3 regions of the Lacrimispora sanguinis genome follow, and region 3 is predicted to be linked to each of the others. Evidence: riboswitches for the same ligand, from Rfam matches in the RefSeq annotation. Region 3 holds a riboswitch; each other region holds the start of a gene.
What was found. A riboswitch is a leader RNA that binds a small molecule or an ion and turns the genes downstream of it on or off. The one in region 3 is predicted to bind thiamine pyrophosphate.
Positions count from the first base shown of each region.

Region 1 (10,635 bases), 2.2 Mb from region 3:
ACACAGCCATGGCTTCCCGTTGTTTGGTAAATGGCCCCGCCAAACCGGGACCGCCAGTTGGCGTCATGGAAACCGATCCCTCCGTTAAACGGCATCCAGTAATCCACATGACTTTCATATTCATAGGTGCCGTCTGCCTTTTTGGCTCCACGCAGAATCCGGTCTGTTTCCTTATTGTACAGGGTGAAAATACCCTCGGGAGTTGTGTAATTTTTGGAAACATTTCCTGTCACACAGGGAGAATCCCATACCAGAGCGCCTGCCTTATACATGTAAACATGCTGGGCCGCCATATCTGCTTCCACATAAGTCCCGCCCCAGGCACTGGTTTTGTCAGCCACTGTCTGAATATACTTTGGTTCCCTTTTCTGACTGTGTCCCGATTGAATGATGGCATTAAGGGCAGCCGTTTCTTCCGCCTGATCCATCTTACGGCCATAGGAACCAGGAAGAAGGCTGGGTTTTCCATTTGTAACGCGAAATGCCCGTTCCTTTCCTTGTATATCATACTTGTCCGCCAGACCTTTAACATAAGCCGTAACCTTATCTCCCTTTACATTTATAACGCCTTCCGTCATTCCTGATACCCAGGAATAGATTTCCTCTCCCTTTAAGACCTCTGACTGGCCGTCTCCAAGGACATAAGTGATCTCCATTGCCCTTATCCCGTTAAAGGAATCCCGTTTGGCAATCAATCCGGCATCTTCTGAGGTGACTGTAATGGTATCATAACAGCCTGATTCTTCAATATTTATCTGGGGTGACACCTCATTTAGCGCAGCCTTTACCAACGCTTCCAGTTTTTCAAGGTTTACGCTGTTCCCCTGTACTTCCGGAAGTATCGTAAAGGGAATTCCCTGCTGCCAGTCAGTAATCCGGGCATTCGTCGTAGCCGTAATACCCTCGCCGCTCATGCAGGAGAGTGAATTCAGTCTTTCCTTTAACTTTCCTTCATCATAACTGACTACTCCCTTTTGGCTATAGTTATTATCAGCTGCAGGACCTGCCACTCTCCCCGAAGCATTCTGCTCATCTAAAACCGTCTTAAGCCCTTCCGAAAAAACCACCTGATAGCCGATCTCAGGACCATTTATGACTTCTTCAGCGTCTCCCTTCTCCTTAATGGAGAGCTGATATTCCCTGCTATAAAAGCCTTCTATTTGTATCTTCGCTTCTTCAACTGTCATTCCTCCTACAAGAACACCGTTTATTTTGGTTCCCGGGACAAATTTAGAAGCGTCATCTGCCAGTGCAATCGTCGTACCTGCCAGCATAAATAGGACTGCCAGAAGGATGCTCTTACTCATCGTACCTGCATGACTTCTTTTTCTGCTCATTTACCATAAATCCTTTACTTGATATTTGGAATATTATTCCACAACTTCTAGAGTAACACTATTTATACGGAATCTCAAGAAAAATCATTCCCCATTTTTCTCCACTCTGGAATACAGAAGCACACCGCCAATGGTAATCAGGCCTCCGGCAATCTGTAAAAGTGCTGGAAGCTCAGCAAAAAGGAAAACAGCAAATAGAGCCGCAACCACCGGCTCACAGAGCTTGGATGCCGATACAAATGAGGGAGACAGGAATTTTAAGCACCAGCTGAAGATACTGTGTCCTAAAAGGGTGGAGAATACAGCCAGAAGAAGTCCCACCACCACAGAACTCATCCCATAACCATGGAAAGGAATTCCGGCCGCTGCCGTAAATATGCATAGCACCAATGCACAGAAGAAATATACGATGTAGGTGTAAGATATTGTCGACATTCCTTTTCTTACTTCCCGGCCGATCAGGGTATAAACAGCGGAAAATATTGCCGCTGCCAGAGCCAGCCCGTCACCGGACAAATGGTCTCCTCCTGCCGAATAATCAGAGAAGGCAATAAGCAGGCTGCCGAATACAGTTATAGCAATGCTTAAAAGGGCTGCTTTTCCAATCTTTCCTTTTAAGAACACGACAAATCCCAAAGCCACCCAGATGACCTCCGTGCAGACAATTGCCGTCGAGCTTGCCACAGAAGTCTGCTTTAAAGATTCAAACCATGACGTAAAATGAAGAGCCAGAAATATTCCGCTCACTGCACATAACACAATGGTCTTCCCGTTCGTCTGTTTTAACTCCGCCCGGACCTGGGCTTTCCCAAATACAACCGGTGTCATTAGCCCCACCGTCCACAAGAGCCGGTACGCAGCCGTCACCACGGAGGGTGCACCGGAATATTTGACAAAAATTGCAGAAAGGGAAATTCCTATGACACCGATTACAATCATGACCATGGGATGCTTTTCAAGAACTTTCATTTTTCTTCTCCTTTGTTATCCTGTCTCAATATATGCCTCCTGATTATAGCATCACTTCTGGTATTGTCAAAGCTTAATAAGGAAAGAAAGCAAATCCGTGCTTGCTGATCTATATCATTTTTATCATGCTTTTTCGATTGTCTATTAAGGTTCACGGTTGAATCCTAATGGTTATTGGGTTATTTCCCCCTTTTCATGCGTAAAACCTTATATTTCCACATTTACCCATTATATATCACTCATCATTCGTCACGCTACGACTTTCCGTTTGAATATTGAAATAATCCACCGTGTGCTCCCATAACTTTGAGCGGCAGGAACCGTATTTACCAGCTCCCAGCCCTGCTGGCCTAACTCATTTAACTCTCTTTGAAATGCGTTCTGGTCCACTTTCCCCCCAAGCATTCCCTTTGCATCAGTAAACAATGTCTTGTACTCAAATTGCTCCATATTCTTACCTCCTGTTATTTTTCCTTCCTTGTATCGTAGAGAAATCTAACGAACTTCTGGCTGCTTTAAATAACAGCAGTCTTATCCTCATAATACCATGTTCCAACTAATGAGAAAAGGGTTAACTTTCCCCGGTCGGACTGCCATGACCGTTCTGCCGGAGCAGTCACTTTTTAACATGCAAAAAAACCGCAGAGTCTGATTTCTCTGCGGATTTTTATAATCTTAATTCTTAGCTTTCCAGATATAAATGCATTGGATAAGACATGTACTGAACATCGTCAAGCTTTTCAACCGTTACAAATCCTGCCGGAGCATTTAGTATGGTTGGAATGCGGTTTACAATGTTTGCACAGGTATGCTCTACCGTAGCAGGCTTCTTAACGAAGAAGGTAGTGTCCGGCTCACCAATGATTTTCCAGTCACACATATCTCCGTCATCCGGGCCGTAAACCTTGCCGATGCACTGGGTTTCAATGACCGGTCCCTGGAAGGTTTCCGTAGTTACAACTGCGCTCATGCCGATGCAGTTACCCTTGGGAATCGTAGCTCCAAGAGTTTCGGAATATAAGTCTTTATCATAAAAATAAGGAACACACTTCTGCGTCTGGGATTTGATGGTCCAGCCCATCTTATTGCACAGCGCCTCGTTGGAGTTCCATACATAAGAAGGCTCCAAAGTGGTCGGATGGGCAATCTTTTCTTCGAATTCCTCAGGGGTAAGGCCTGCGCCGTGAGCTTCGGCAAGAGCCAGTCCATAGTCTTCCACGTTATAGCTGACTGCTCCTTCAATGCGGTCGATCCGATGAACACCACCTGCCACACAGCCAATCATGTTGATCCAGTAAATATCCTGCATTCCGGCTCCAACGATGGTACAGCCATTTTCTTTTGCCAGACGGTCCAGGCGGTTGGTAATGGCGGAGGCAGTGGTCCATGGATAAATGGCTTCCTCACAGGTTGTCACCACGTTGATTCCTCTGGAAACACATTTCTCGAAATGAGGATATACATCTTCCATAAAGCTGAACAGGGTAACGACTGCGATATCTGCATCACACTCATCCAGAACCGCATCTGCATCGCTTCGGATGGGAACACCGATATTAAATCCAAGACCGGCAAACTCGCCTACATCCATGCCTACCACATCAGGGTTTACATCAATGGCGCCTACGATTTCCGCACCCTTTTCATAGAGATATCTTAGGATATATTTTGCCATTTTTCCGCATCCATACTGTACTACACGAACCTTTTCATAATTCATCATCATCGTCATCCTTTCTTTATAAGAAATTGTTTTGGAGCACAGCTCCTGATGCTTTCATTATAAAGGTTATAGATGGTATCAGGTCAATGGAGCAAAATCACGAATTATCAGGACATGCGTACCGGTACCTGAAGGCGCAGGAACATGCCTCTTTCTTTATAGTCAAGAGGCATCTCAACAATGACTTCACAAATATAATCTCCGATTACCGTGTAGTGATTCTCTTCTATGGTCGCCAGCAGACGGTCAATGTACTCTTTTTCTTTGGAAAAGCGGTCACAATATATGCAAAGATAGGAATTGGCCGGTATGACGGTAATCAGCTCTTCCTCAACGTATTCCTGGTCCACGAACACAAACACCTGGGTGGAATACAGGTTTCGCTTCATGAAATTCTCCCGCTTCAATATGGTCCCTGCATTGGCAAAGTAAAACGGAGATATCTTACGGGCTCCCATATCCTCCTTTAAGCTGCGCAGGAGACGTTCGTATTCATCGATTTCATAGTCATAAAAGTTCGTTTTCGTCTCTTTAACATACATCCGCCGTTTTGGTATGTACTCCATAACAATGGCTCCATCGGGAGGAGCCGCTTCATAGCGGTCATAACTGTCAAGAGTCCGTTCTATGGCACGCTTTTGAAGATTAAGTTCCACAATCTTCTGGTCAATTGCATCCCGGTTCTCCCTGAGAAGCTGTTTTACCCGTCCCATATCCCACTTTTTCATGTGAATCCGGATCTCCTTTAAAGGCATCCCCAAGGCTTTCATGTACCGGATCATGTCAAGCTGGGCACTTTGGCGAATGTCATAGTAGCGGTATCCGGTGTTTTCATCCCGGTATACGGGAGAAAACAGTTCTTCCCGATCGTATAGTCTTAAGGTCTGCTCTGTTATGTGATTGATTTTAGCCATTTCTCCGATCGTCATTTTTTTAACGTTGAAATTTTTCAAATTTATCATATTTAACAATCTCCGCAGTTGATCATAGTGGTTTCTCTCTTTATTATACAAAATAAACCTGATACTTACAATAATGTTTTTGATATTTTCTTCACATAGTCTTTTTAAATATAGTGAAAAAAAAACGGGCTTTTAAAAAGCCCGCATACAATCATATCCCTTCCAAATGCCTTAGAATCTCCCTCTTATATTCCATAAATTCCTTCGAGATGTTAAAATCCTTATCCCGTGGCTTTGGTTCCTTTATGACGATTTCTTTTGTAATCCTGCCGGGAGATCCGGTCAGCAAACAGATTCGGTCTGACAAAAGAATGGCCTCGTCAATATCATGGGTGATAAAAAGAGTGGAAAGATGAATGTCATCCATCACCTTTAAATACCATTCATGTACCCCCCGCTTGGTCATCATGTCAAGAGCGGAAAAGGGCTCATCAAGAAGAGCGATGCGATTGGAGAACAGATACGTCCTTAAAAGAGCTGCCCTCTGCCTCATACCGCCGGATAGCTGGGAAGGGTACTGCTTCTCCGTCCCTTCCAAACCAAACAGCTTAAAATACTCTCCCGCCATTTTCCTTGCCTCTGTTTTCTTCATGCCCTTAATAAGAAGGGGGAGGGCCACATTATCCACGATGGTACGGTATGGCAGCAAAAGGTCCTTTTGCAGCATATAGCTGACTGACCCCGGTTTTCCGGTAATTTCTTCCCCATTCAGATAAACATGTCCCTCATCCGGCAGAGAAAGGCCTGCAATGATATGAAACAGGGTTGTCTTACCTCCACCGCTGACGCCAAGAAGAGATACCAGCTCCCCTTCCTTAAGCTCTAAGGATACGCCTTTTAAGACCGCCTTTTCATCAAAGGATTTTGTAATACCTTCCACCTTTAAATGTGTCATGGTTTCCTCCTCTATGTTTGCAGGATTACCTACATGGCAAATGCTGCAAAAGTCAAATCCTCCCACTTACTGAGGCAAATAATCGTTTGAAAATCCGGCATTTTCCGGGATCTCAGGACTAGAAAGGCCATTTTCATTCAGCCAGCCATAAAATTTATTCCACCGTTGCGGATCGATATATCCCCACGTTTCCACATCCGCCTGATATTTATCCGCAAGATATTTCTGGCTTTCCATTACCAGCTTTTCATCAAGCTCCGGCGCTGCCTTAAGTAATATACGGGCTGCCCCTTCCGGGTCCTTTTCTGCATCCTCATACCCTTTGCTCACAGCCCTTAAAAATGCTTTGGCTGTCTCAGGGTCCTGCTTTAGGAATTCATTTCCCGCAATAATAACCGGTGTGTAATAATCAAACGCCGGATTTAAATCTGCAAATGCAAAGTAATCCGTATCAAGGCCTTCTACTTCCATCTTAATACCTGCCCATGCATAGAAGATCCAGATGGCATCCACTGATTTTGACTTTAATGCGGAAACCTCATCCGTAACAGTGCTTGGAATCAGCTGCACCTTGGAAAATTCCCCTCCATCGGACTCCACCACATCTTTGACCATGGCCTTTTCCACCGGAATATCCCAGGTGGCATATTTCTTTCCTTCCATTCCTTTTGGAGAAGCAAGTCCTTCGCCCTTTCTGGAAATAATACCGGAGGTGTTATGCTGAATAACCGCTGCTACTGCTGTAATCGGAAGGGCATTTTCCCCTGCCAGAGCCGGAGCCATGGAGTCCTGAAAGGACATTCCAAACTGGGCTTTTCCAGAGGCTACCAGAACTGCCGCCCCATCCTCAGGTGGCTGAACGATTTCTACCTCAAGCCCTTCATCCTTAAAATATCCCTTTTCCTCTGCCACATAAAGTCCGGTATGATTGGTATTGGGCGTCCAGTCTAAAACAAATGTTACTTTTTTTAAATCCGATGCATTTGTATTTGCTGCCTGTTTCCCGGTTCCCCCGCAGGCAGTGAGAAATACGGCAGCGGCTGCCGCCATAAGAATTGCCAAACCTGTTTTCTTCATTTTATCCTCCAATTCTATCCTATCACTGTTTATCCCATGGCATGCATTTCTTAGAAAGCATGTCCACGCCTTTCATAAGAAGAAGACTGATGGCCGATATGAGAAAAATGACCGCAAACATCTTATCAAAGGAGAACGATTTTTTCACCCGGGTCATGTAGACTCCCAGCCCGCCAAAGCCTCCCAGCCATTCGGAGATGACTGCCCCGACCACGGCATAGGAAACTGAGATCCGAAGGCTTGCAAAAAACTGCCCCATAGCTCCGGGAAGCTTAATATAGCGAAATATTTTTACTCTTCCTGCTCCCATGGATTTTAAAAGGTTCACGGCATCCGGATTCACTGACTTAAAACCGGTAAGCATGCCCACGGTAATGGGAAAAAAGGTAGTCAATACGATGAGGATTACCTTAGGAGCCATTCCGTAGCCAAACCACAATACCAAAAGAGGGGCAATGGCTACTGTGGGAACGGTTTGTGTCAGAACCACAAGGGGATAAAAAGCTCGGTAAAGGCCTTCAAAATGATCCATGATCACAGCGATCACAAAACCAGTTGCCACCCCCAGGAAAAGCCCGGTAAACGCCTCGGCGAGAGTGACTCCCGCATTGACTGCCAGTACTGGGAATTCCGTTACAAATGCCCTTCCCACACTGATGGGTGAGGGGAGCAGAAAGCGGTCCACAAGACCGAAAGAACTGATCCCCTGCCACAAGACCAAAAGTCCAAAAACCGCAGAGCAGGACCAAAGCTTACTTGTGATGCTTTGTGACTTTCTTTTCAATGGTAAGTACCTCCCCTTCCGGCCGGTAGGTGACTTTGATATAAGCGGCTACAGAAGGAGCACCTGCCCTTATGGCAATGTGCTGACATTCCTTAACAATGTCCATGAGTTCATCATAATCCCCTTCAATGGCGGTTTCAAAAGGCCCTACATAATAGTTCAGACCGGTACTCTTAATATAATCAATCACCTGGTCAACGATACGGATCAATTCCTCATCATTCTTTGCCTCCGGCAATGTTTGGATCGCTACGCTTGCATTCATATCTTTTCTCTCCTTTTATCATTAATAGAAATCAAAAACCCGCCCGGATATCCGGGCGGGTGAACAGGCTTAGCCTGAAAGCTTCCTACGCTGGCATTATCCAGATCAGGTTACAGGGTTTAAAGCAATACTGCCTTATCTCAGCCGGACTTTCTCCAGCACCCCTTTTCAATTTTCATTGCAAGTATACAACGGTATGGTCAGAAAGTCAAGCAACCTTCTGACGGAGCCGGTAAGCCGGCTCCAATGGTTTCATGCATATCAGACACAGTCAGCGTTTTCGCATTCACAGGGTTTTACGATAATGGAGGATATCTTCTGCCCATCTAGGTATCCGCAGGCGGCAAGTCCGGCCTGAACCACTGAGTTCCAGTTCTTTGCAGAAAGCTGATAGGTGGTCTCATCATCTAAGACCACAGTACATGCCTCCTCCATAGGGCAAGTCTCCGAATAAACGACTTTATACATGTTCTTTCGGCTAATGGCTCCGATCTCCTCCAGGATATTGACCATCCGGTAAACGGTCGCAGCGCCGATGGTCTCGTCAACGCCTGATGCCTTATAATAAATCTCCTTGCAGCTGGAGCATTCATGCTCCAATATGATATCTAACAGCGTACTGCGCTGCTTCGTGATTCTGCAGCCCTTTTCCTTCAGCTTTTCAATGATCAGTTCTTTCTGCATCTTAGTCCTGTGATAGCTTCTGGAATCAGGCGTTTTTCTTTTCTCAATAATATTCGTTCGTTTCTCCATTTGCGCGCCTCCGCTTATTTCTTCCAGCTGCCGCCTCAATTAATGGCAATGGCCTCCGCAATGTTTACAATCTCCGCCGCACTGAATGGATTTTCCGCTCTTTTTGTCATTGATCATGCTTCTTACTGCCAATGACACCAACCCGGCAACAACGATAAAAACAACAAGTGTTCCCATAAAGTACCTCCTTATATTTTGAGCCTGCAGATAAGGTGCAGGCTCTCATGGGGCAAGCCTACTTAGCTCCTGCCACGCTGTTTAAATGAATTTTTGTTACTTTTTCTTCCTTTGACGGTCTTATGAGCAGGTAGATGAATCCTGCAATCAGCGCAAAGGCAACGACTGTAAAGATCCCAAAAGCACCTGTAGAAATAAGAGTGCCGATCTGATAAACACAGAGAGATACTACATAAGCCAGAAGGGTCTGATATCCGATCGCAATCCAGAACCATTTTGCATTATTCATCTCTCTCTTAATGGCGCCCATAGCCGCAACACAGGGAGCGCAGAGAAGGTTGAATACCAGGAAGGAGTAAGCGGCAACAGCTGTCATGCTTCCTGCAAGAGTGCCCCAGATTTCCGATCCGTCTTCCGCCACTTCCGCAAAACCGTAAAGAATACCAAAGGTTCCTACTACGTTTTCCTTGGCAATCAGTCCGGTAATAGCAGCTACTGTTGATCTCCAGTTCCCCCAGCCCAGAGGTGTAAAGATCCAGCTGATCGCGCTTCCGATTACCGCCAGGATGCTGTGATCAAGCTCTACCGCATCCAGCATCCGGAACTCTCCGTCTACCCAGCCAAAGAAGGAAGTAAACCATACGAATATGGTGGAAACTAAAATGATGGTTCCTGCTTTTTTTATAAAGGACCAGCCGCGCTCCCACATACTGCGGAGAACATTTTCAACTGTCGGCATATGGTACGCCGGAAGCTCCATAACGAAAGGAGCCGGGTCCCCTGAGAATAATTTAGTCTTCTTTAAGATGATTCCGGAACAAATGATAGCGGCAATACCCACAAAATAAGCGCTTGGGGCTACCCAGGCCGCGCCGCCGAATAAAGCACCTGCAATCAGGGCAATAATGGGAAGCTTGGCTCCGCAAGGGATAAACGTGGTGGTCATAATTGTCATTTTACGGTCCCTGTCATTTTCAATGGTACGGGAGGCCATGATACCGGGAACGCCGCAGCCGCTTCCTATCAACATGGGAATAAAGGATTTTCCGGAAAGACCAAATTTGCGGAAAATACGATCCATAATAAATGCAACTCTTGCCATATATCCGCAGCTCTCTAAAAATGCCAGGAAGATGAAAAGAACAAGCATCTGAGGTACGAATCCAAGAACAGCGCCAACTCCGGCTACGATTCCGTCAAGAATCAGACCCTGGAGCCAATCCGCACAGCCTACGGCCGTTAAAATGCCTTCTACAACAACCGGTATACCAGGAACGTCTAAGCCAAAGAAGGTAAAGCCCTCTCCGAATAAGCTGTCATTGGTCCAGTCAGTCGCCCAGGTTCCAACCGTTGTAACAGAAACATAATAGACAATGAACATCGCTGCTGCAAAGATCGGCAGAGCCAGGAAACGATTTGTTACAATCCGGTCTATTTTATCCGATATGGTCAGCTTTTCCACCTTGTTACGTGTAAAACACTCATGAATGATAGATGAGATATAGACGTAACGTTCATTGGTAATGATGCTTTCGGTGTCGTCATCCATTTCCTTTTCGATCCGGTCGATTTCTTCCGTTACATCCGGTACATGCTTCATCTGAGCCTGGATCTTATTGTCCCTTTCTAAGAGCTTAATAGCAAAGAAGCGCTTCTGCTCTTCCGGGATCTCATTTCCCAGCTTATCCTCGAT
Region 1 covers NZ_CP173277.1:2,084,720-2,095,354, forward strand. The annotation lists gene ACHZES_RS09735 (L,D-transpeptidase family protein) at 1-1,337, opposite strand, end outside; gene ACHZES_RS09740 (DMT family transporter) at 1,422-2,306, opposite strand; gene ACHZES_RS09745 (DUF4177 domain-containing protein) at 2,556-2,756, opposite strand; gene ACHZES_RS09750 (dihydrodipicolinate reductase) at 2,989-4,029, opposite strand; gene ACHZES_RS09755 (MerR family transcriptional regulator) at 4,137-4,991, opposite strand; gene ACHZES_RS09760 (ABC transporter ATP-binding protein) at 5,143-5,886, opposite strand; gene ACHZES_RS09765 (ABC transporter substrate-binding protein) at 5,953-6,963, opposite strand; gene ACHZES_RS09770 (ABC transporter permease) at 6,986-7,747, opposite strand; gene ACHZES_RS09775 (thiamine-binding protein) at 7,716-8,012, opposite strand; TPP riboswitch at 8,076-8,188, opposite strand; gene ACHZES_RS09780 (transcriptional repressor) at 8,274-8,765, opposite strand; gene ACHZES_RS09785 (FeoB-associated Cys-rich membrane protein) at 8,805-8,942, opposite strand; gene feoB (ferrous iron transport protein B) at 9,001-10,635, opposite strand, start outside.
Region 1: linked by a shared signal. The riboswitch ahead of ACHZES_RS09775 (thiamine-binding protein) and the one ahead of thiT (energy-coupled thiamine transporter ThiT) in region 3 are both predicted to bind thiamine pyrophosphate.

Region 2 (10,635 bases), 350 kb from region 3:
CGGATTTTCCTGTCATTGATATCGTAGGAACCGGCGGTGATGAGGCAGGAACCTTTAACATTTCAACAACCAGCGCATTTGTAGTGGCTGCAGGAGGAGTTCCGGTGGCAAAGCACGGCAACCGCAGCGTTTCCAGCAAAAGCGGGGCTGCCGATGTGTTGGAGCACCTTGGTGCGAATTTAAATCTTACGGCGGAACAGTCTGGGACCATACTAAAAGAAACGGGCATGTGCTTCCTATTTGCCCAGGCATACCATTCCTCTATGAAATACGCCGGACCTGTGCGGAAAGAGCTTGGAGTTCGAACCATCTTTAATATCTTAGGCCCCCTTTCCAATCCTGCCGGAGCCACCATGCAGCTTTTGGGGGTCTATGACCGGAAGCTGGTAGAACCCCTGGCCCAGGTACTAAGCAATCTGGGAGTTAAGCGGGGACTGGTGGTCTGCGGAGACGACGGGCTTGATGAAGCCACGGTCACCGGTCCCAGCCACGTATGCGAGATCCGTTTCGGGGAACTGACTCCCTATGAGATCACACCGGAGCAGTTTTCCTTAAACCGCTGCACCCTTCCTGAGCTGGTGGGCGGCACACCGGCAGAAAATGCCCAGATCACCCGGGATATTTTAAACGGAAAGCTTCACGGGCCAAAGCGGGATATCGTCATACTAAACTCTGCCTTAAGCCTGTACCTGGGAATCGATGACTGTACCATTTCCCAGTGCATTGAACAAGCGGCCCATCTCATTGATTCGGGAAAAGCCGCCTCAAAACTTGAAGAGTTTGTAACGATGACTAATGAGGTGGGCTTATGATACTTGACGTACTTGCTGCTGCCTCCAGAAAACGGGTAAAGGCAGCAAAAGATAAAATCCCAATGAAGGACATGGAAAGGCTGGCATTTGAAACCTTGGAAAGAACAAAAGAAAGAGAGCTTTCCTTTGAACGCAGTCTCTCCTCTCCAGGCATTTCATTTATTTGTGAAATAAAACGCGCCTCTCCTTCCAAGGGCATCATTGCCCGCGAATTTCCCTATGTGGAGATCGCGAAGAATTACGAAACTGCAGGGGCGGATGCCATATCCGTCCTCACAGAACCGGAATACTTTCTAGGAAGCAACAGCTACCTGACAGAAATCAGCCATGAGGTAAAAATTCCCCTTCTCAGAAAGGATTTTACGGTGGACCCTTATCAGATCTACGAGGCAAAGGCCATAGGTGCATCAGCAGTTCTCCTCATTTGCGCCCTTCTGAATACAAAAGCCCTGGAAGAAGGCTTGATGCTTTGCCAGAGCCTTGGCTTAAGCGCCCTTGTAGAAGCCCATGACGAAAAGGAAATCCACTCCGCTCTTTCCGCGGGAGCCAGGATCATCGGTGTAAATAACCGGAATTTAAAAACCTTTGAAGTGGATTTTAACAATTCCCTCCGCTTAAGGAGCCTGGTTCCCTCTGATGTGCTTTTCGTGGCCGAAAGCGGAATCAAAACAGAAACAGACATTAAGTTCCTGTCAGAAGCCGGGGTCAATGCCGTCCTGATCGGGGAAAGCCTGATGCGTTCCCCTGACAAGAAGGAAATCTTAAACGGATTTAAGAGGGCTGCACAATGAATCCAAAAGAAAAACAGATCAAAATATGCGGGCTGACCCGCAGGGAAGATATCCTGGCAGTAAACATCTTAAAACCGGATTATGCAGGCTTTGTATTTGCCCCTGGAAAGCGCTGTCTTACAGGACCGAAGGCACAGGAACTTAGAGAGCTGCTGCTGCCGGAGATACCGGCGGTGGGTGTTTTCGTAAACAGCCCCATCGAGGAGCTCCTGTCCCTTACAGAAACTGGTACCATAGACGTTGTCCAGCTTCACGGTGATGAGGACCGGGATTATATGATGGAATTAAAAAGCCGTCTGGTCCCCGGCATTCCTGTCATAAAGGCCATACGGGTCCGGAAGGCAGAGGATATGAAGGAGGCTGAGCACCTTCCCGCAGATTTCCTGCTTTTTGATACTTATACCAAAGGGCTTTACGGAGGCAGCGGGAAAACCTTTGACTGGTCCATGATACCGGACATAAAAAAACCCTGGTTTCTAGCCGGAGGCGTAAGCATTTCAAACATAAAGCAGGCGATGAAAACAAACGCCATTTGCCTGGATCTAAGCAGTTCCGTGGAAACAGAGGGTAAAAAAGACCCGCAAAAAATAAAAGAAATCATACAAATAGTAAGGAGTGAACAGCCATGTCAAAAGGAAAATTTGGACAGCACGGCGGACAATTTGTCCCCGAAACACTGATGAATGCAGTGAATGAACTGGAAGAAGCTTATGAGAAGTACAGCCATGACCAGGAGTTTTTAGCAGAACTTTCAGACCTCCACAAAAAATATACCGGAAGGCCCTCTCTGCTCTATTATGCAGAGCGGATGACAGAGGATTTAGGAGGCGCAAAGATCTATTTAAAGAGGGAAGATCTAAACCATACCGGCTCCCACAAGATTAACAATGCCCTGGGCCAGGTTCTTCTTGCAAAGAAGATGGGGAAGACCCGTGTCATCGCTGAAACAGGAGCTGGACAGCATGGTGTTGCTACCGCTACCGCCGCTGCTCTCATGGGAATGGAATGCGAAGTTTTCATGGGCAAGGAGGATACGGACCGTCAGGCCTTAAATGTCTTCCGCATGGAGCTTTTAGGCACAAAGGTTCACGCGGTCACCAGCGGTACCCAGACCTTAAAAGATGCAGTCAATGAGACCATGAGGGAATGGACCAACCGGGTGGCTGACACCCATTATGTTCTGGGCTCTGTCATGGGCCCTCACCCATTTCCTACCATTGTCAGGGATTTTCAGAGCATCATTGGAAAAGAGGTCCGTTCTCAGCTTCTGGAAGCAGAGGGTAAGCTTCCTGATATGGTGATTGCCTGCGTGGGAGGCGGAAGCAATGCCATGGGAATCTTCCATGAATTTGTAAACGAGGCTTCCGTAAAGCTGGTGGGCTGCGAGGCCGCAGGACACGGCATTGAAACAGGAAAGCACGCAGCCACCATTTCCACCGGCTCCCTTGGAATCTTCCACGGAATGAAGTCCTATTTCTGCCAGGATGAGTACGGCCAGATCGCCCCTGTTTTTTCCATTTCCGCAGGACTTGATTATCCCGGCATCGGACCGGAGCATGCGGCCCTTCACGACTCAGGAAGAGCCAGCTACGTTTCCATTACGGATCAGGAATCCGTGGAAGCCTTTGAATACTTATCCCGTCTGGAAGGAATCATTCCGGCAATAGAAAGCGCCCATGCCGTAGCCTATGCCAGAAAGATTGCTCCTTCCATGGGAAAGGATGAGGTCATTGTTATTAATCTATCAGGGCGTGGTGACAAGGATGTGGCAGCCATTGCCCGTTACAAGGGGGTTGAAATCTATGAGTAGAATTAGCGAAGTATTTTCTAAGGGGAAGGCATTCATTCCATTTATTACAGCAGGGGATCCTGACCTTGCCACCACCGAAGAGCTGGTTCCTGCTATGGCCGAGGCCGGAGCGGATTTAATCGAGCTCGGAATCCCTTTTTCTGACCCGATTGCAGAAGGCATCGTAATCCAGGAAGCCGATATGCGGGCTCTGGCGTCAGGAACTACCACGGATAAGCTTTTCGAGACCGTAAAACGGATACGCAAAAAAACCGATGTTCCGTTGGCTTTTATGACTTATATCAATCCGGTTTTCGTATATGGCAGCGAACGTTTCTTAAAAAATGCGGCGGACTGCGGCATTGACGCCCTGATCGTACCGGATATGCCCTTTGAGGAAAGGGAGGAACTGCTGCCCTACTGCAGGAAGTACGGGATCGAACTGATTTCCCTCATCGCACCCACTTCCAGGGAGCGGATACGGACCATTGCATCTGGATCGGAAGGATTTATTTACTGCGTTTCCTCCATGGGCGTGACAGGAGTGAGATCAGAAATCAATACCGACATTGGCGAAATGATTTCCTTCGTAAAGGAGGCAAAAGATATTCCCTGCGCCATCGGCTTTGGGATCTCCACCAAAGAGCAGGCCAGGGAGATGAGTAGGCATGCGGACGGCGTCATTGTGGGCAGCGCCATTGTAAAAATTGCCGCAAAGTATGGAAAAGACTGTGTTGAGCCTGTCTGCGACTACGTAAGGGAAATGAAGTCCGCCATATCCGGCTGATTGCCGGTAAGGGATGTTTTCCTTGACAAGGAGGAGGGGGAATGCTACACTAGTGCCACAAGAGGGAGCTCGTAGGCGGGCTGAGAGGAAGTAATCAACTTCGACCTTTATAACCTGATTTGGGTAATGCCAACGTAGGGATTCATATGGGATGATTGCATATTTCCGAGCCTATACCTGTTGGTATGGGCTCTTTTTCTTGTTCTTTACCAAAAGCCCTTACAATCCCTCCGTTTGCGAGAAAAAAGGAGGAATAAACATGAATTACACCACACAAATGGATGCCGCAAGAAAAGGCATTCTGACAAAGGAACTGATGGCAGTTGCTGAACACGAACAATGGGAGCCGGAAAAGCTGCGGGAACTGGTAGCGGAAGGAAAAGTCGCCATTCCGGCTAATAAAAACCACAGCTGCTTAAAGCCCAGCGGGATCGGCTCCATGCTGAGAACAAAGATCAATGTGAATCTGGGTACGTCCAGGGATTTGAATGATCTGGATATGGAGCTTTTGAAAGTAAAGGACGCAGTTCTCATGGGGGCAGAGTCCATTATGGATTTAAGCTCCTTTGGAGATACCCGGAAATTCCGCAAGAAGCTGACAGGAGAATGTCCGGCTATGATTGGTACGGTTCCGATCTACGATGCTGTGGTTTATTATCACAAACCCCTTCGGGAAATCACCGCCGAGGAATGGATAAAGATCGTGGAGATGCATGCGGAAGACGGGGTGGACTTCATGACCATTCACGTTGGGATCAACAAGCAGACTGCCAAAAGATTCAAGGAAGCAAAAAGGCTGACTAACATTGTTTCAAGAGGCGGGTCCATCATCTTTGCCTGGATGGAAATGACCGGGGAGGAGAACCCCTTTTATGAGCACTATGACCGCATACTGGAAATCTGCCAGAAGCATGACGTGACCTTAAGCCTTGGAGATGCCTGCCGTCCAGGGTGTATTGAAGATGCGTCGGATATTTCCCAGGTGGAGGAGCTGGTGACTCTTGGGGAACTGACAAGAAGGGCCTGGGAGAAGGATGTACAGATCATTATTGAAGGCCCCGGCCACATGCCCCTGGATCAGATTGCAGCCAATATGAAAATACAGCAGACAATCTGCAAGGGAGCCCCTTTTTATGTCCTCGGGCCTCTTGTCACTGATATTGCGCCCGGATATGACCATATTACCGCAGCAATCGGCGGAGCAGTGGCCGCTGCTGCCGGAGCAGCGTTTCTCTGCTATGTAACTCCTGCGGAGCATTTAAGACTGCCGGATGAAGCAGATGTGAAGGAAGGTATCATTGCGGCCCGGATTGCAGCCCATGCAGCGGATATTGCAAAAGGCATCCAAGGTGCTAAGGAATGGGATCATAAGATGAGCGATGCCAGAAAACGGCTGGATTGGGAAACCATGTTTCAGCTTGCCATTGATCCGGAAAAGGCCAGACGCTACCGTGCCGCATCAAAACCGGAAAAAGAAGATACCTGCTCCATGTGCGGCAATTTCTGCGCCATGAAAAATATGAACCGGATCCTAGACGGAGAGATCGTTGATATATTTGATGAATGATATTTTGTGGAAAGTCAATCAGATATTTGCAATCTGCAACCCTGCTTGTCAGGTTGGAATTACATAGATAGGAGGAACTTTCATGAAAGATCAAATATCACAAACAACTTATAGCAAATCTTCTGCTGGTTCAAGAGTACGGGTGAAAAAGCTGGTGATCAGCGGAATGCTGACAGCCCTTACCGTGGCACTCTCAGGTTTTTCCATCCCGGTGGGATCTTCCAAATGCTTTCCGATACAGCATCTGGCTAATGTTATAGCCGGGGTGTTCTTAGGACCTGTCTATGGTGTTTCCATGGCGTTTTGTACTTCTCTCATACGAAATCTCATGGGAACCGGGAGCCTGCTTGCCTTTCCGGGAAGCATGGCTGGCGCATTTCTTGGAGCTTATCTGTATCAAAGAACCAGGAAGCTTTTGCCCGCCTATCTTGGAGAAGTGGTCGGAACCGGGCTGATCGGAGGACTGCTCTGCTATCCAGTGGCCGCCGTTCTCATGGGAAAAGAGGTAGCTGTGTTCTTCTTTGTTGCTCCATTTTTCATGAGCACTCTGGCTGGAACCATTATGGCTGCAATTTTACTGGCAATTCTGCGCCGCCTTGGGCTTTTTTCCTATTTTGAGCAGCTCATCAATGAATAGGGGGGGACGCCGGATATGAGCATAAAGATCAATGATTCCCTGACAGGATTGGTCAGGGAAAAACGGCCCGTTATCCACTGTATCACCAATTATGTTACGGCCGGAGACGTGGCAAATATCATTTTAGCCTGCGGTGGTTCTCCCATTATGGCAGACCAGCCGGAAGAGGTTTCGGAGATAACCGCCTTATCCCACTGCCTTCTTTTGAACATTGGAACTCCGAAAGAAACGACCAAATCCGCTATGATAAAAGCCGGGCTGGAAGCAAACCGGCGCAACCTCCCTGTCATCTTTGACCCGGTGGGGATCGGTGCTTCCCGTTATCGGACCGAAACGGCTCTCTCCCTATTAAGGGAAGTGAAGGTAACCGTTATCAGGGGAAATGCCTCCGAGCTGCGGGTTCTGTTAAAGGAGCTGACCGGACAAAACGCTGGGGACGGAAACGGCTCTGTATCTCCCGCCCGGGGAGTTGATGCTTCCTTTTCTGATGAGATAAGGGAAGATACCCTTAAATCTCTTAAGGAAACCGCCAGGGCATTAAGCGCTGTTACCGGTGCCGTGACTGTTATGACAGGAGCCATTGATATTGTTTCAAACGGGAAGGAAGACTGGCTTATCAGGAACGGTTGCCCTCAAATGTCCCGCATTACAGGAAGCGGCTGCATGCTGGATGGCATAATTGCCGCCTATATAGCCGCCATCGGCCCCACTCTCTCACAGAATGACATACTCCAGGCAGCTGTTCTTGCCACAGCTGCTGCCGGTCTTTGCGGGGAGCGGGCGGCAAAACGAGTGGAAACGATTTCCGGCGGGACAGGAAGCTTCCGCTGCTGCTTACTAGACGAAGTAAGCCTTTTAGAAGAAAGCACCTTAAAAGGAGGGATCAATATTGAAATTTCATAAAGACATGCTTTTTCTCTATGGGGTAACAGACCAGGCATTTACTGGAGAAAAAACCTTAACAGAGCAGATCGAAGAAGCGCTCTCTGCCGGAGTGACCCTTCTCCAGCTCCGTGAAAAGGGCCTGGATAAACGTGCTTTCCTGGAAGAAGCCTTACTTGTCCGTGAGCTTACGAAGCATTATGGAGTCCCGTTAATCATCAACGATGATGTGGAGATTGCCCTTAAGTGCGGGGCGGACGGTGTGCACGTTGGACAGGATGATTTATCACCTTCCGAGGTCCGCCGGTTAATCGGGCCGGACCGTATCCTGGGCGTTACTGCCAAAAACGTAAGCCAAGCTAAAGACGCATTTATGGACGGCGCAGATTATATCGGATCCGGGGCTATCTTCCCAAGCACTACAAAAAAGGATGCCATTCCCTTAACCCTGGAACAGCTGTCTGCGATCTGCCGTAGTGTTCCTATTCCGGTAGTTGCCATCGGGGGAATTACGGTTGAAAATGTTTCCAGCTTAAAAGGAACAGGCGTAGCCGGAGCTGCGGTGGTTTCCGGCATCTTTGGGCAAAAGGATATAACCGCAGCCGTCCATCACTTAAAAGAACAGCTTTTAAAGGTGGTGAGCCCATGAGTCTGATTCTTCCTTCTTTCCTTACCATTGCAGGCACCGATCCCAGCGGCGGAGCCGGAATACAGGCAGATTTAAAGACTGCCGCGGCTTTGGGTGTCTACGGCTCAAGCGTTATTACCGCCCTGGTCGCCCAAAATACTACAGGGGTTTTTATGACGGAAACGGTTAGTCAGGAAATGCTTGCCGCCCAACTGGAGGCCGTATTTACGGACATTCCGCCAAAAGCAGTAAAGATCGGCATGGCCGGGACTTCTACTTCTATAGAAATCATTGCGGAAAAACTGGGAAAATATAACCGTTCTCCTGTGATCGTGGACCCTGTCATGATATCCACCAGCGGGCATTCGCTTTTAAAGCCACAGGATGTTAAGACTTTAACAAGCCGGCTGTTTCCCCTGGCAGCTTTAGTTACCCCCAATATCCCGGAGGCAGAAGCACTTTTATCCACAAAAGGGAGCCGGATATACAGCAGAAAAGATATGGAAGAAGCCGCAATGAAGCTTTTCCATATCTTTCAAGTATCTTTTCTGTTAAAAGGAGGCCATAGTTCCATGGGAGCTGACGATGTTCTATGCTGTAACGGAACTGTCACCTGGTTTCCAGGAGAACGGATCGACAATCCAAATACCCATGGAACCGGATGCACCCTATCTTCTGCCATTGCCTGCGGACTGGCTTTAGGCATGGAATTAGAAGAAAGCATTCGGATGGCAAAGTCCTATCTAAACGGTGCATTAAAAGCCGGATTAAATCTGGGAAAAGGACGGGGGCCTTTATGGCATGGATGGAGAACTTAAAAATCACCAATAGGCTTATTAACCGGTTATGGCGGGAAGCATTACATGCTCCCGCCATAACCGGTATTTTCATTCAAAACCTCAGGTACCGGCACCGCCGTCCGTGTTTCTATTAATATTTACTGCCAGCGCCATAATCATCAGCTGGTTCTATGGCTGAGATTGAGGCCTCATGACTTACAATCCTTTCCCCTGCATCTCTTAGCTTAAATCGGTTTACCAGACTCTTTAACATCTGCGCCTGTCCCGAAAGTTCTTCACTTGCCGCCGCACTTTCTTCTGATGTTGCGGAATTGGTTTGTACAACTGATGAAATCTGTTCAAGTCCTGCTGCAATCTGTGTAACCGCATAAGATTCTTCATCGGAAGCTTTCGCTATCTGCCGGATTCTTTCATCCACGCTCCTGGACGTTTCTACAACCATAAGAAGTGATCCGGCTGCTTTATCTGCCAGCAGCCTGCCCTTCTCAATTGCATCTACAGTACTTTCAATCAATGCCGTAGTGTTTTTGGCAGCTTCGGCCGACTTTCCTGCAAGGTTTCGCACCTCATCTGCCACCACAGAAAATCCCTTGCCTGCCTCACCGGCACGGGCTGCTTCCACAGCAGCATTTAAAGCCAGGATGTTCGTCTGGAAAGCAATGTCATCAATGGATCTGATAATTTTACCGATTTCCTGGGAAGTATCGGTGATTTCCTCCATTGCCTTCATGAGCAGCTGCATTTGCTGGTTGCTTTCCCCAACCTCTTCTCCTGATTCCTCTGATAAGCGGCTGGCCTGCTGCGCATTGTCTGCGTTGTTTTTGATTCTTTCCGAAATTTCCGTGATGGTAGACGTAAGCTCTTCCACGGAGCTTGCCTGCTCCGCCGCTCCCTGGCTTAAGGTCTGTGCACTGTCTGACATCTGCCCCGCTCCTGCCGATACCTGATCAGAGGCCGTATTAATTTCCGCAAGAGTATCGCTTAAATTACGGTTAATGGTTCGCATGGCAATTAATATCTCCTGATAATCGCCAATGTATTTTTCTTCATATTCCGTATTGATCCTGAAATTGCCCCTGCTCATTTCCTCCAATAAGTATTTAATATCCTGAATGATGAACCGTAAATTCCCCGCCATTTCCGTAAAGGTTCTGGAAAGAACCCCGATCTCATCATTGCTTTTTGTATCCACCTGGATCGCCAGGTTACCGGAAGCAATTAAAGCAGCAGCAGAAACCACGCCGTTAATCGGCTTCAGTGCTTTTCTTAAAACAATGATAACGATGGCGACCACAGCAATCAGTGACAATGCAGACACAATCCCAATAGCAGCCGTTAATATTTTGGTATTTTTATTTAAATCAGAAGTTTCCAACACCGTCTGTGCCCACCAATGGGTCCCCTCCACATCGATGGGGTAGAAATACCGGGCTACTTTATGTCCATCCTCCCGGACAGTGGTACAGGAAAAAGCCTTTCCCAAAGCTGCTCCATCAGTAATCTTCTGCATATCCTTTGGATCTTTTAAAAATTCAGCCAAATTATGGCCAATGTCATCAGCATATTCGCTGTCATATACCGTGGTAAAATCATCGGTTAGAATACCGACATAAAGTGTTTTATATTCTTCGGAAGAAGTGGTTATTTTACTAAACTTACCAACATCAATATCAGCTACTATTACCCCCTGAAACTCATTATTACATATGACGGGATATGCAGCAGTGATCATGGTGACTCCCTGATATTTGATAGGCTTTGTGAAATAAGGCTTCCCGGTTTCTTTCACAGGCTTATAATATTCCTTATTGCTGTAATCACTGTAGGCGCCAAAGGACTGTGCTTTATTCTTGGCAGCATCCTCACCGCTTACATACAACGTATAATCCTCGATATTTTTATCAAACTTGCCCGGCTCAAAAAATATTCCCAACCCAACAAT
Region 2 covers NZ_CP173277.1:3,923,428-3,934,062, reverse strand. The annotation lists gene trpD (anthranilate phosphoribosyltransferase) at 1-812, shown strand, start outside; gene trpC (indole-3-glycerol phosphate synthase TrpC) at 809-1,603, shown strand; gene ACHZES_RS18220 (phosphoribosylanthranilate isomerase) at 1,600-2,283, shown strand; gene trpB (tryptophan synthase subunit beta) at 2,229-3,413, shown strand; gene trpA (tryptophan synthase subunit alpha) at 3,406-4,179, shown strand; TPP riboswitch at 4,231-4,337, shown strand; gene thiC (phosphomethylpyrimidine synthase ThiC) at 4,439-5,746, shown strand; gene thiW (energy coupling factor transporter S component ThiW) at 5,829-6,383, shown strand; gene thiM (hydroxyethylthiazole kinase) at 6,399-7,286, shown strand; gene thiE (thiamine phosphate synthase) at 7,273-7,914, shown strand; gene thiD (bifunctional hydroxymethylpyrimidine kinase/phosphomethylpyrimidine kinase) at 7,911-8,711, shown strand; gene ACHZES_RS18180 (methyl-accepting chemotaxis protein) at 8,824-10,635, opposite strand, start outside.
Region 2: linked by a shared signal. The riboswitch ahead of thiC (phosphomethylpyrimidine synthase ThiC) and the one ahead of thiT (energy-coupled thiamine transporter ThiT) in region 3 are both predicted to bind thiamine pyrophosphate.

Region 3 (10,635 bases):
ATTATGGCTGGGAGACTCACAGCGGCTTTACCAAAGCTTTTTGCGGCCGGTTCGGGTATGCCCCTGTTCTCTTAAGAGCAATCTACATTTGTGATGCTTCTATGGAAGGAGAACGAGAGCATATGGAATTATATTTAAAGACAATGGAGACTTATAAAAAAACGGAGGAGCTGTGGGAAATTCTTTGCCAGACGCTTAGAGAAAATAAAACAGAACATGACCAGGAGAATTTAATAAGAATCTATGAACTGGCATCGTCTTGTCACAAGGGACAGAAACGGTATTCGGGGGAAGACTATATCACTCACTCTTTAAATGTTGCTTTGATTCTTGCAGATATGGGGGCCGATGAGGAGACCGTATGTGCCGGACTTATGCACGATGCCGAGTCGGGTATCTGGGAAGAAGAGTTGAAGGGAGAAGTAACTGGAGAGAGGATTCTGAATGTCCTGCTGGCATACCGGGAATTTGAAGGCAGATATGAAAGTCACGATGAGAGAGGGGCATTAATTGCTCTGGCTGACCGGCTCCACAATATGCGCACAATAGAATTTGTCGATCCATCAACCTGGAAAAGGCGAGCGGAAGATACGATGAAAATATTTTCTCCCATAGCAGAAAAATGTGGAGATATCAGGCTTCGGTCAGAGCTCGATGAGCTTTCCATGAAATTCCTCTGAATACAGACTGTTTGATAAACTTGTTGTTTTTTTATAGAAAGCCTTATATAATAATGGAAAATAAAATGCGGTTGGAAAGGCGGTTCAATGTTATGATACAGGACTTTACAATTCACACATTCCTTGAAAAGTTATCCTCAAAAAGCCCAACGCCGGGCGGTGGCGGAGCAGCAGGTCTTGGCGGTGCCATAGGAGCGGCCTTAGGAGAAATGGTGGTGAACTTAACACTTGGCAAGAAGAAGTATGCCGACGTGGAAGAAGAAATGCAGTCAATCCTTGAAAAGCTGGAAGCTTTAAAAAGCGAATTTTTAAGGCTTGCGGATGAAGACGAAGTTGTATTTGTACCTTTAGCGGCTGCATACGGCCTTCCCTCCGGCACCGAGGAAGAGAAGCTGCATAAATCTGAAATCCTGGAAATCCACCTTCTGGCAGCCACTCTGGTTCCTCTCATGGTCATGGAGCGTTCTATGGAAACTCTTGATATCATGGAGTTCCTGGCGGAGAAGGGAAGCCGCCTGGCTGTCAGTGATGTAGGCGTGGGAGTCCAGTTTATCCGCTCCGCTCTGCTGGGAGCAAAGATGAATGTTTCCATCAATACAAAAGCCATGAAGGAGCGGGAAAAGGCCGGAGAGCTTCTGGTTCAGGCGGATCATCTGGCAGAAGAAGGAATCAGAAAGGCAGATGCCATCTATGCGAAGGTGGAAGCTGCATTAAAGGCATAATAAGGAGGAGGAAAACAGACGTGATAACCTTAAAGGGTGCAGCCGTATCTGCAAAAATCAAGGAACAGGTAGAAACACTTTTGACTGGTTTAAAGGGAAAAACTCCAAAGCTTGCCATTGTGCGGGTAGGAGAACGGCCAGATGACTTATCCTACGAGCGGGGAGCTTTAAAGAAGATGGAAAGCTTCGGCCTGATGGGAGAAAGCTTTGCATTTCCTCAGGACATCACTGATGAAGCATTTAAGGAAGAATTTGCAAAAATCAATGAAAACCCGGATATCGATGGCATCCTTCTTCTTCGTCCCCTGCCAAAGCAGATAAAGGAAAAGGATATTGAGCATATGATTGACCCGGGAAAAGATTTGGATGGCATATCACCAGAAAATATTGCCAGGGTATTTGCCGGGGACGATACCGGATTTGCACCCTGCACAGCGGAAGCGGTGGTGGAAGTTCTGAAAGCCAATGATATTTCCCTGACAGGCAAAAGAGTAGCCATTGTGGGCAGAAGCATGGTAGTTGGCCGTCCTTTATCCATGCTGATGCTGAAAGAGAACGCTACGGTTACCATCTGTCACACTCGTACAGAAGATTTAAAGGAAACCTGTAAAAATGCTCAGATCCTTGTGGCTGCTGCCGGACGTGCAAGGATGGTGGATGCATCTTTTGTAGGAACGGATGCCATTGTGGTTGATGTAGGAATCAATGTGGACGAAGACGGAAAACTTTGCGGAGATGTGGATTTTGACTCCTTAGAAGGAACCGCCTCCATGGCAACTCCAGTACCGGGAGGAGTAGGAGCGGTAACAACGGCTGTGCTGGCTAGGCATTTGGTAATGGCAGCACTCAAAAAATAAAATAGGAAAGTTCGTGGGTAGACTGTAACCTAAAGTGAAGACACAGAAAATGTGTTGTGAGCTATTAAGGTTACAGTTTACTTTTTTTGCGTAAAACAAGAAAACAGAGGCTCAATGGCCTCTGTTCATTTATCCGTTTAAAGCCTGCCGCTTCACCTGTCCGATAGCTCCCAGTACTGGTGGGAAATACAGGACTAATACGGTTAATACCAACTCTGGCAGGATATAAGTGGCATTATAACCCAGAGTATAAACCAATGGGGGTATGCCCTCCGGTGTATAGGATGCAAAGAATATATAACCGGAGATAACATGGAATAAGTACCGACCCGTAACGCCCACAATATATCCGGCTACAAGACCGTGCTTTTTATTACTGAACAGACCGGAAAGCCCCAAAGCACCGAATGCCAAGGGATAGTCAAGAAGAACCTGGATCGGAGCGAATATATAGGGATTCGTGATAAACTGTAAAATTCCGTAGGCTACACCGGTCGTGATCCCGGCCTTTACACCGTAAACATAACCGATGAGGCAGATGAACATCATGGAAAACAGAGTGACGGAACCGCCAAAAGGAAGGGAAGCTACTTTGATAAAGGAAGTTACCGTTGCAAGCGCCATCGCGCCTGCGCAGTAAACCAGCTGGCGGGTCTGCAGCTTTTGAGATTTAGAAGACGATCTGCCAAGAAGATGCAGGGCAAAAAAGATTGCAGCAAATAGAACAATCACCAGCAAGTATCCTGCCGGCTTTAATAAATACTCTTCACTTTCCGCAGAGTAAGTTAGAAAAAATGACATAAAAAATCCTCCTTTGTGTGCGCAGGAGGGGACTACTATTGCTTCCTTACGCCGGCATTATCCGGTTCAAGTAGTGAGGGTTTGGTTTCTACCAATCTCAGCCAATGGCTCCCCTAGCGTGTGTAATTTATACAATTTTGCTGTGAGTATAGCGCAAATACACAGGCTTGTCAAGCCTTATCAAGTCATGTTTTTGCATGTCTGATCCATAACCAAATTGTAAATTCAGTATAAAAATGCAAATTAAGCACAACCTAGTAAAAGCAGTAAAGTTGAAATAAGGTCCGCTTGATTTATTATTAACAAATTGGAGATACGGAGGTTGTTTTCATGACAGGCTTTATTATTGCTCTTATATCCGGAGCGCTTATGAGCATACAGGGAGTTTTTAACACGGGAGTGACAAAGCAGACCAGCATGTGGGTTTCTACAGGCTGGGTACAGCTGACTGCATTTTTGACCTGCCTCATTCTGTGGTATTTTTCCGGCAGGGAGAACATTACCGGTCTATTTGACGTACAGCCAAAGTACTTATTGATTGGCGGAGTTTTGGGTGCATTCATTACCTATACCGTAGTTAGGAGTATGGGAACCCTGGGGCCGGCCAAAGCGGCTCTGATTATTGTAATTTCCCAGATCATTGTTGCCTACGCCATCGAGTTGTTTGGCTTGTTCGGAGTAGAAAAGGTAGGATTTGAATGGAAGAAGCTGATCGGCGCGGTTGTTGCCATTATCGGAATCATGATATTTAATTAATTTGGAAATAGTGCTTGTATTTACTTATTTCTTTAGGTAGAATAGTAACATAGGCTGAAGATGGTATCCTTTTTTGGAGATTTTTGTAAGAGGAGGGATATCATGGATTACAAGAAAGTTAAAATCATCCTTATCGCCCTGTGTGTCTTAGGGGCGGGTGTTTGTTACGGCTTGAGCAGAAGCCAGGAGGTTCGCAGGCCAGGGATTTCTCTGTCAGAGGAATCAGCTTTATCTTCCAGGGAAACGGTTACCGGAATTGGAGCAGGTGATGGCCCGGCGGCTTTAACGGCAGAAGAGGACAGTTTAGGAAGTGCAGGAGAGGAAACGGCCCTGCCTTTCTATGTACATATCTGCGGAGAAGTTATTTCTCCCGGTGTTTATGAGCTTAAAGAAGGAAGCCGGGTTTTTCAGGCAATCGAGAAAGCAGGCGGAGTCACAGACCAGGCTGCGGCAGAATATTTAAATATGGCGGAGCAGGTCAAGGACGGCATGAAGATCGTGGTCCCTGGCAAGGAAGAGGTGGAAGCGGCGAAGGCCAGGGGAGAGATATCCCTACAGGCAGAGGCTTCATCCAACGTACAAAAAACCAAGGTGAATTTAAATACAGCCACCAAAGAGGAACTGATGACCCTGCGGGGAGTCGGAGAAGCTAAGGCAGCTGATATCCTTAAGTATCGGGAGAGCCAAGGCGGATTTCAGAAGATCGAGGATATTATGAAGATATCCGGCATCAAAGATGCGGCGTTTCAGAAAATAAAAGATGATATAACGGTTTGAAATAGAGGATAGAGGTGTAGTATGGCAAGCGTTTTAGTAGTTGATGATGAAAAACTCATCGTAAAAGGAATGAGATTCAGTCTGGAACAGGACGGTATGGAAGTGGACTGTGCCTATGACGGAGAGGAAGCCATTAATCTGGCAAAGCAGAAAGAGTATGATGTGGTCCTGTTGGATGTCATGCTTCCCAAATACGACGGATACGAAGTGTGTCAGGCCATCCGGGAATTTTCCGAGATGCCTATTATCATGCTTACAGCAAAAGGCAATGATATGGATAAGATCCTGGGCCTGGAATACGGTGCCGACGATTATATCACAAAGCCTTTTAATATTCTTGAGGTAAAGGCCAGGATTAAGGCTATCCTGCGCCGGAATTCAAAGAAGAACAAGCGGGATAACCAGGAAGACAGCCAGGTGATAAAAGAAGGCGATTTAAAGCTGGACCGGGACAGCAGGAGAGTGTTTATTGCTGAGAAAGAGATTAATTTAACTGCAAAGGAATTTGATCTTTTGGAACTTCTTACCTGCAATCCGGGTAAGGTTTACAGCAGGGAACAGCTTCTTACTTACGTATGGGGAAATAAAGCCATGGATACGGGGGATGTACGGACGGTAGACGTTCATGTAAGGCGTCTGCGGGAGAAAATTGAACCCAGTCCCAGCGATCCTAAATATGTGCATACCAAGTGGGGCGTAGGATATTATTTCCGCGTCTAGTAAAAAAAGAGGAGGATTTCTGACGGGTGACCGGGGAAATCCGCCTTTTCTTTAAATTTTGGGAAGAAAATTCCATAGATTAGAATCAATTTTGGAAACGGGGAAACGATAAGATGGATTACAGCATCAGAAGAGTAAAGAAAGAAGATTTGGACCGGGTCGTGGAAGTGGAGGCTCTTTGCTTTCCGCCGGAAGAGGCGGCAGGGAGGGAATCCATAAGGCAGAGAATCGATCAATTTCCTGAAAGCTTCCTTGTGGCAGAGCATTCTGACGGGACAATCATCGGTTTTATAAATGGCTGTGTTACAAATGGGAATACGATCTGTGACGAAATGTTTGAGAAAGCAGATTTTCATAATCCAGATGGCGCTTACCAAAGCGTGTTTGGACTTGATGTGATAAAAGAATGGCGGGGCCGGGGTGTTGCCGCTGCTCTTATGAAACGTTTTATTGAAGAAGCAGGGAAAAATGGCAGGAAAGGAATGATACTTACCTGCAAGGACAGGCTGATTCACTATTACGAAAAATTCGGATACAGGAACATGGGAGTGTCCGGATCTGTGCACGGAGGAGCCGTCTGGTATGACATGCGGCTTGATTTTATAGATACAGGGAAGTGAGGCACCGTCAATATGAAGAAAAGCCCCCAGGGAGAGCGGTGGAGACGGCTTGACAATACGGCAAAGATATTTCCGGTCATAGCAAGTGAGAATTTAAGCAATGTATTCAGGATTTCCGCAGTTTTAAAGGATGAGGTGGATCCGGGCACCCTGCAGCGGGCACTGGAAGAGATCCTTCCTCAGTTTGAGGGATTTTCGGTGAGGCTGCGTAGGGGATTTTTCTGGTATTATTTTGAGGACAATAAGAGGATGCCGGTCATTGAACGGGAAACGACTTACCCCTGCAAATTCATTGATCCTCACAGCAATCAGCTTTATTTGTTCCGGGTCACATATTTTGACAGGCGGATCAATCTGGAAGTGTTCCATGCGGTTACAGACGGCCTGGGAGCGGTGAACTTTTTAAAGGCCCTTGTTTACCGGTATCTGGATATTAAACGAAATTCCAGAACCGGTCATCGGACGTCTCAGAAGATATCATCAAATGTATCCATGAATGTGGAGGACAGTTACGTCCGTCATTATAAAAAGACCGAAAAGCGCAAATACAGCACCAGAAAAGCTTATCATCTGGCAGGAGAAGCCCTTCCTCTTGATGAGGAAAATGTTCTTCACGGTTATGTGGACTTAAAGATGCTTAAGACGGTTGCCAAAAGCTATGGGGTCAGCATCACCAGATTTTTGACGGCGGCCCTGATCTGGGCGATCTATCAGGAATATCTTGGTGGGAAGCCTTGTGAGGAATCCATCGGCATCAGCATTCCCATTAATTTGCGGACCTTTTTCGGCTCGGAGACGACCGCTAATTTTTTTGCTGTGACGCTTATTGATTTTTTATCCACCAGTGAGGAGCATACATTTACTGAGGTACTGGAAGCAGTAAGCAGCCAAATGGATTCAAAGATCACAAAGGAAAAGATGGAGCAAATCATTTCCTATAATGTTTCCAATGAAAAGAAGTGGTATCTGCGGGCCGCTCCCCTTTTTGTAAAATGGTGTGCGTTAAACCTGGTTTTCCGGAACAACGAGAAAGCCTACACCATGACACTTTCTAATATCGGTCCGATTGATATTGAAGAGGATTACAGGAAGGAAATCGAGCGGTTTACCATAATGATCGGAGTTTCCAAAAGACAGCCCATGAAATGTGCGGTCTGTTCCTATGGAGAAGAGGTCATTGTGACCTTTACTTCCGTATTTCAGGACACCAGGCTTCAGGATCGTTTTTTCGGTTTTCTTAGAGAGATGAAGATTCCGGTAAGTCTTGAGAGCAACGGCGTTCCGGATCGCCGGGATGATATGGGAAGGTATCCTCAAATCCGGTATGACCAGAAACGGCTTAAGAAGCTGGCAGCCATTTTTTATGGATTGTTGTTTTTTGTGGGGGCTATTTTAGGGGTTATTAATTATGCCACCTATTCCGGCTCTTTGTGGTCCATCATTGCAATCGGACTTATGGCCTATACGGCTCTTACGGTCGAATATTCCATTCTGCGCCATGCGAATCTGGCATCTAAGATCCTTATGCAGACGGTAGCTGCGCAGGTACTTTTAGTGGCTCTGGACCATTCGACGGGTTATAATGGCTGGTCAGTGAATTACGGAATTCCGAGCACCATTTTGTTTGCGGATCTATCAGTGGTTTTTTTGATACTGGTAAACCGGATGAACTGGCAGAGTTATTTTATGTATCAGATTGCTATTACAGTATTTAGCTTTATTCCTTTGATTTTATGGGCGGCCGGTCTTCTAACCAGGCCGTTTCTGGCCCTGTTCACTGTAACAGTGACGGTGATCATTCTTGCCGTTACCATTGTGCTTGGAGATAGAAGTGTGAAAACGGAACTGAAAAGGCGGTTTCATGTATAAAAAAGACGCCGGAAAAGGAGGGAGTTGTTGATGAGTCAAAGAAAAGTGAGCATAAGAGGAAATCTTGTAAGGGAAATGATGCAGAATGTAATGGAAACTTCTCTGAAACAGCCTATCCGGACCGGAGAACTGAGGAAAAATCCGGTGGAGCCTGCCTGGGTCCGCCCTGCAGGTTATGAATATGAAATTATAGAGCTGGAACATTTGAAAATGGAATATCTGCGTCCTGTGGGAGTGGTAACGGATCGGGTGATCTTACAGCTTCACGGCGGCGGATACATCGGGCCGATGAAGAACATTTACCGGAGATTTGCGGTCCGCTATTCCAAGCTGAGCTATGGAGGGGACGTTCTGACCCTTGACTACCGGGTGGCCCCGGAATATCCATTTCCGGCTGCTTTGGATGATGCAGTGGCAGCTTATCAATGGCTTATAGAAGAAAAAGGATACCGGCCGGAGCATATTGTGGTGGCCGGAGATTCTGCAGGAGGCGGATTAAGCCTGGCCTTAGGACTGTATCTGAAAGATCATGGAATTGCCCTTCCCGGAGGTTTTATCACCATGTCTGCCTGGACAGATTTAACTAACAGCGGGGAAAGCCATGTATCCAATTACGACATCGATCCGTTGTTTGGAAATTCTACAGATAATATGCTTTACAATTCAGAATATATCGGCGGAGAGGACCCTCACCTTCCTTATATTTCTCCGGTATTTGGGGAATATGGGGGTTTTCCACCTGTTCTTATGCAGGTTGGCAGCTATGAAGTGCTTCTTAGCGATACGCTGACTGTTGCTGACAAGTTAAAAAATGCAGGCGTGAAGCGGCAGGTTTCCGTTTATGAGGGAATGTTTCATGTATTTCAGATGGGACTGGACTTGATTCCCGAGAGCCGGGAAGCATGGGACGAGGTGGAGTCGTTTTTGCGGATCATTTTTCATATCAATGTCAAACCCGATGGAAAAGTGGTGCGGAAGGTGAAAACAAAGCACGCAAAGTCGGCAAGAGATATGGCTAAGCTTCTCATTGCCATGATGAAGAAAGAACTTGACACATAAAGGAGATACCAATGAAGATTACTTTGGTAACTGTTGGAAAAATAAAGGAGAAGTTTTATACAGATGCCATTGGGGAATACAGCAAACGCTTGAGCCGCTACTGCAAACTGGATATTGTACAGGTGGCTGATGAGAAAACACCAGACTCGGCCAGTGAGGCAGTTGAAAGACAGATAAAGGATAAAGAAGGGGAAAGAATCCTTTCTTCTATTAAAGACGGGGCTTATGTGATCGCGTTGGCCATTGACGGGGAAATGCTGGATTCGGTTGAACTGTCTGAGAAAATAAATGGGCTTGGAATCGGAGGAGTGAGCCAGATCGTATTTGTGATCGGGGGCTCTCTGGGACTTTCTGATGCTGTCTTAAGGCGGGCAGATTATAAGCTGAGCTTTTCTAAGATGACATTTCCGCATCAGCTGATGAGAGTTGTTTTACTGGAGCAGATTTACCGGAGCTATCGGATTATTAGTGGGGAGCCGTACCATAAATAAGCGGAGAAATTCGGAATGGATATGTAATTGATAAAGGAAAGAATTGGATTAAAAATCCTGTCAGAGCTTTTAACAGCTTTGATGGGATTTTTTGTTGCCCAACTTCTGGACAGGCGATAGATTATGATAGATTGGAAGAGATAGGGGAATTTACGTTCATAAATGTGAGGAATACCAGGCCATGATAAGAAAATCCGGGGTTGCCAATAGCAGGCAACCCCGGATTTTTTCTTTATGCCTAACGCACATTCTAGTAAGTCGCTAACATGATATTACTAAATTTCCATGAGGCAAGGCCCCCAACTTACATCTCACTCAATTCTGCCAAATCTTCCGTCCATTTCCGATAAACAACCAAAAGCCTTTCATACAACACATTGGCTTCCTTATCCGGAAGCAGGATATCTTCCGTCTGATGGATTTCCGTAATGCGGTCATATCCTTCCCACAGTCCGCACCCATTAGCCGCCAGTGCAGCAGCACCCAGAGAAGCGGCATTCTGGTCAATGTTGGTTTTTAAAACAGGCAGATTATAAACATCTGCAAAAATCTGCCGCCATACCGCACTTTTGCTCCCGCCCCCGCAGATCAGCATTTCTCCGTTTATGGAGGTCTTAGTCAGCAGGATATCAAGGGTACAGCGCAGGGCCATGGCAATGCCCTCCATGGATGCACGCACCAGATCTTCCCGGGTATTGTGAAGGGCCAATCCCATAAATCCGCCCCGAAGGCCGGAGGACGGCTCCTGGGCGCTTCCGCCTGCCAGGGAGGGATTAAACAGCACCCCATTGCTTCCGGCAGGGACACGTTCTGCCATCCGGTTCATGGCATCGTATGTATCCGTATCATCTGTAAAATCCCGGCAAAGGTTATCCCGGATCCAGCGGAAAGAGTTTCCGGCGGAGAAAATGGATACCGCGGAAGTATAATATCCTTTCTTTGCATGGGCAAATACAAAAGGCCTGGTTACCGGATCCACAACTGGTTTGGAAGAGGTAACGGCAATCCAGCTGGAAGATCCCAGGGACGTATACGCCACCCCTTCCGCCAGTCCCCTGGCGCCAAGGGCCATGCAGGTGTTATCCACTGCCCCGCAGGCAACCGGGGTTCCTTCCGCCAGGCCGGTCATCTGTGCCGCAGTCTGTGTAACCCTCCCGATGATGGAGTCGCTAGGCCGGATTTCCGGGAATATATCCGGACTGATACCTGCAGCATTCATAAACCTGGGTTCATAATCCCATGCAGTAAGATTGAATACGCCAAATCCCGACGCATAGGAGGGG
Region 3 covers NZ_CP173277.1:4,268,892-4,279,526, forward strand. The annotation lists gene ACHZES_RS19810 (HD domain-containing protein) at 1-680, shown strand, start outside; gene ACHZES_RS19815 (cyclodeaminase/cyclohydrolase family protein) at 773-1,402, shown strand; gene ACHZES_RS19820 (bifunctional 5,10-methylenetetrahydrofolate dehydrogenase/5,10-methenyltetrahydrofolate cyclohydrolase) at 1,423-2,259, shown strand; gene thiT (energy-coupled thiamine transporter ThiT) at 2,389-3,060, opposite strand; TPP riboswitch at 3,087-3,185, opposite strand; gene ACHZES_RS19830 (DMT family transporter) at 3,391-3,816, shown strand; gene ACHZES_RS19835 (helix-hairpin-helix domain-containing protein) at 3,919-4,593, shown strand; gene ACHZES_RS19840 (response regulator transcription factor) at 4,615-5,313, shown strand; gene ACHZES_RS19845 (GNAT family N-acetyltransferase) at 5,427-5,933, shown strand; gene ACHZES_RS19850 (DUF6320 domain-containing protein) at 5,946-7,802, shown strand; gene ACHZES_RS19855 (alpha/beta hydrolase) at 7,833-8,861, shown strand; gene rlmH (23S rRNA (pseudouridine(1915)-N(3))-methyltransferase RlmH) at 8,873-9,352, shown strand; gene ACHZES_RS19865 (FGGY-family carbohydrate kinase) at 9,657-10,635, opposite strand, start outside.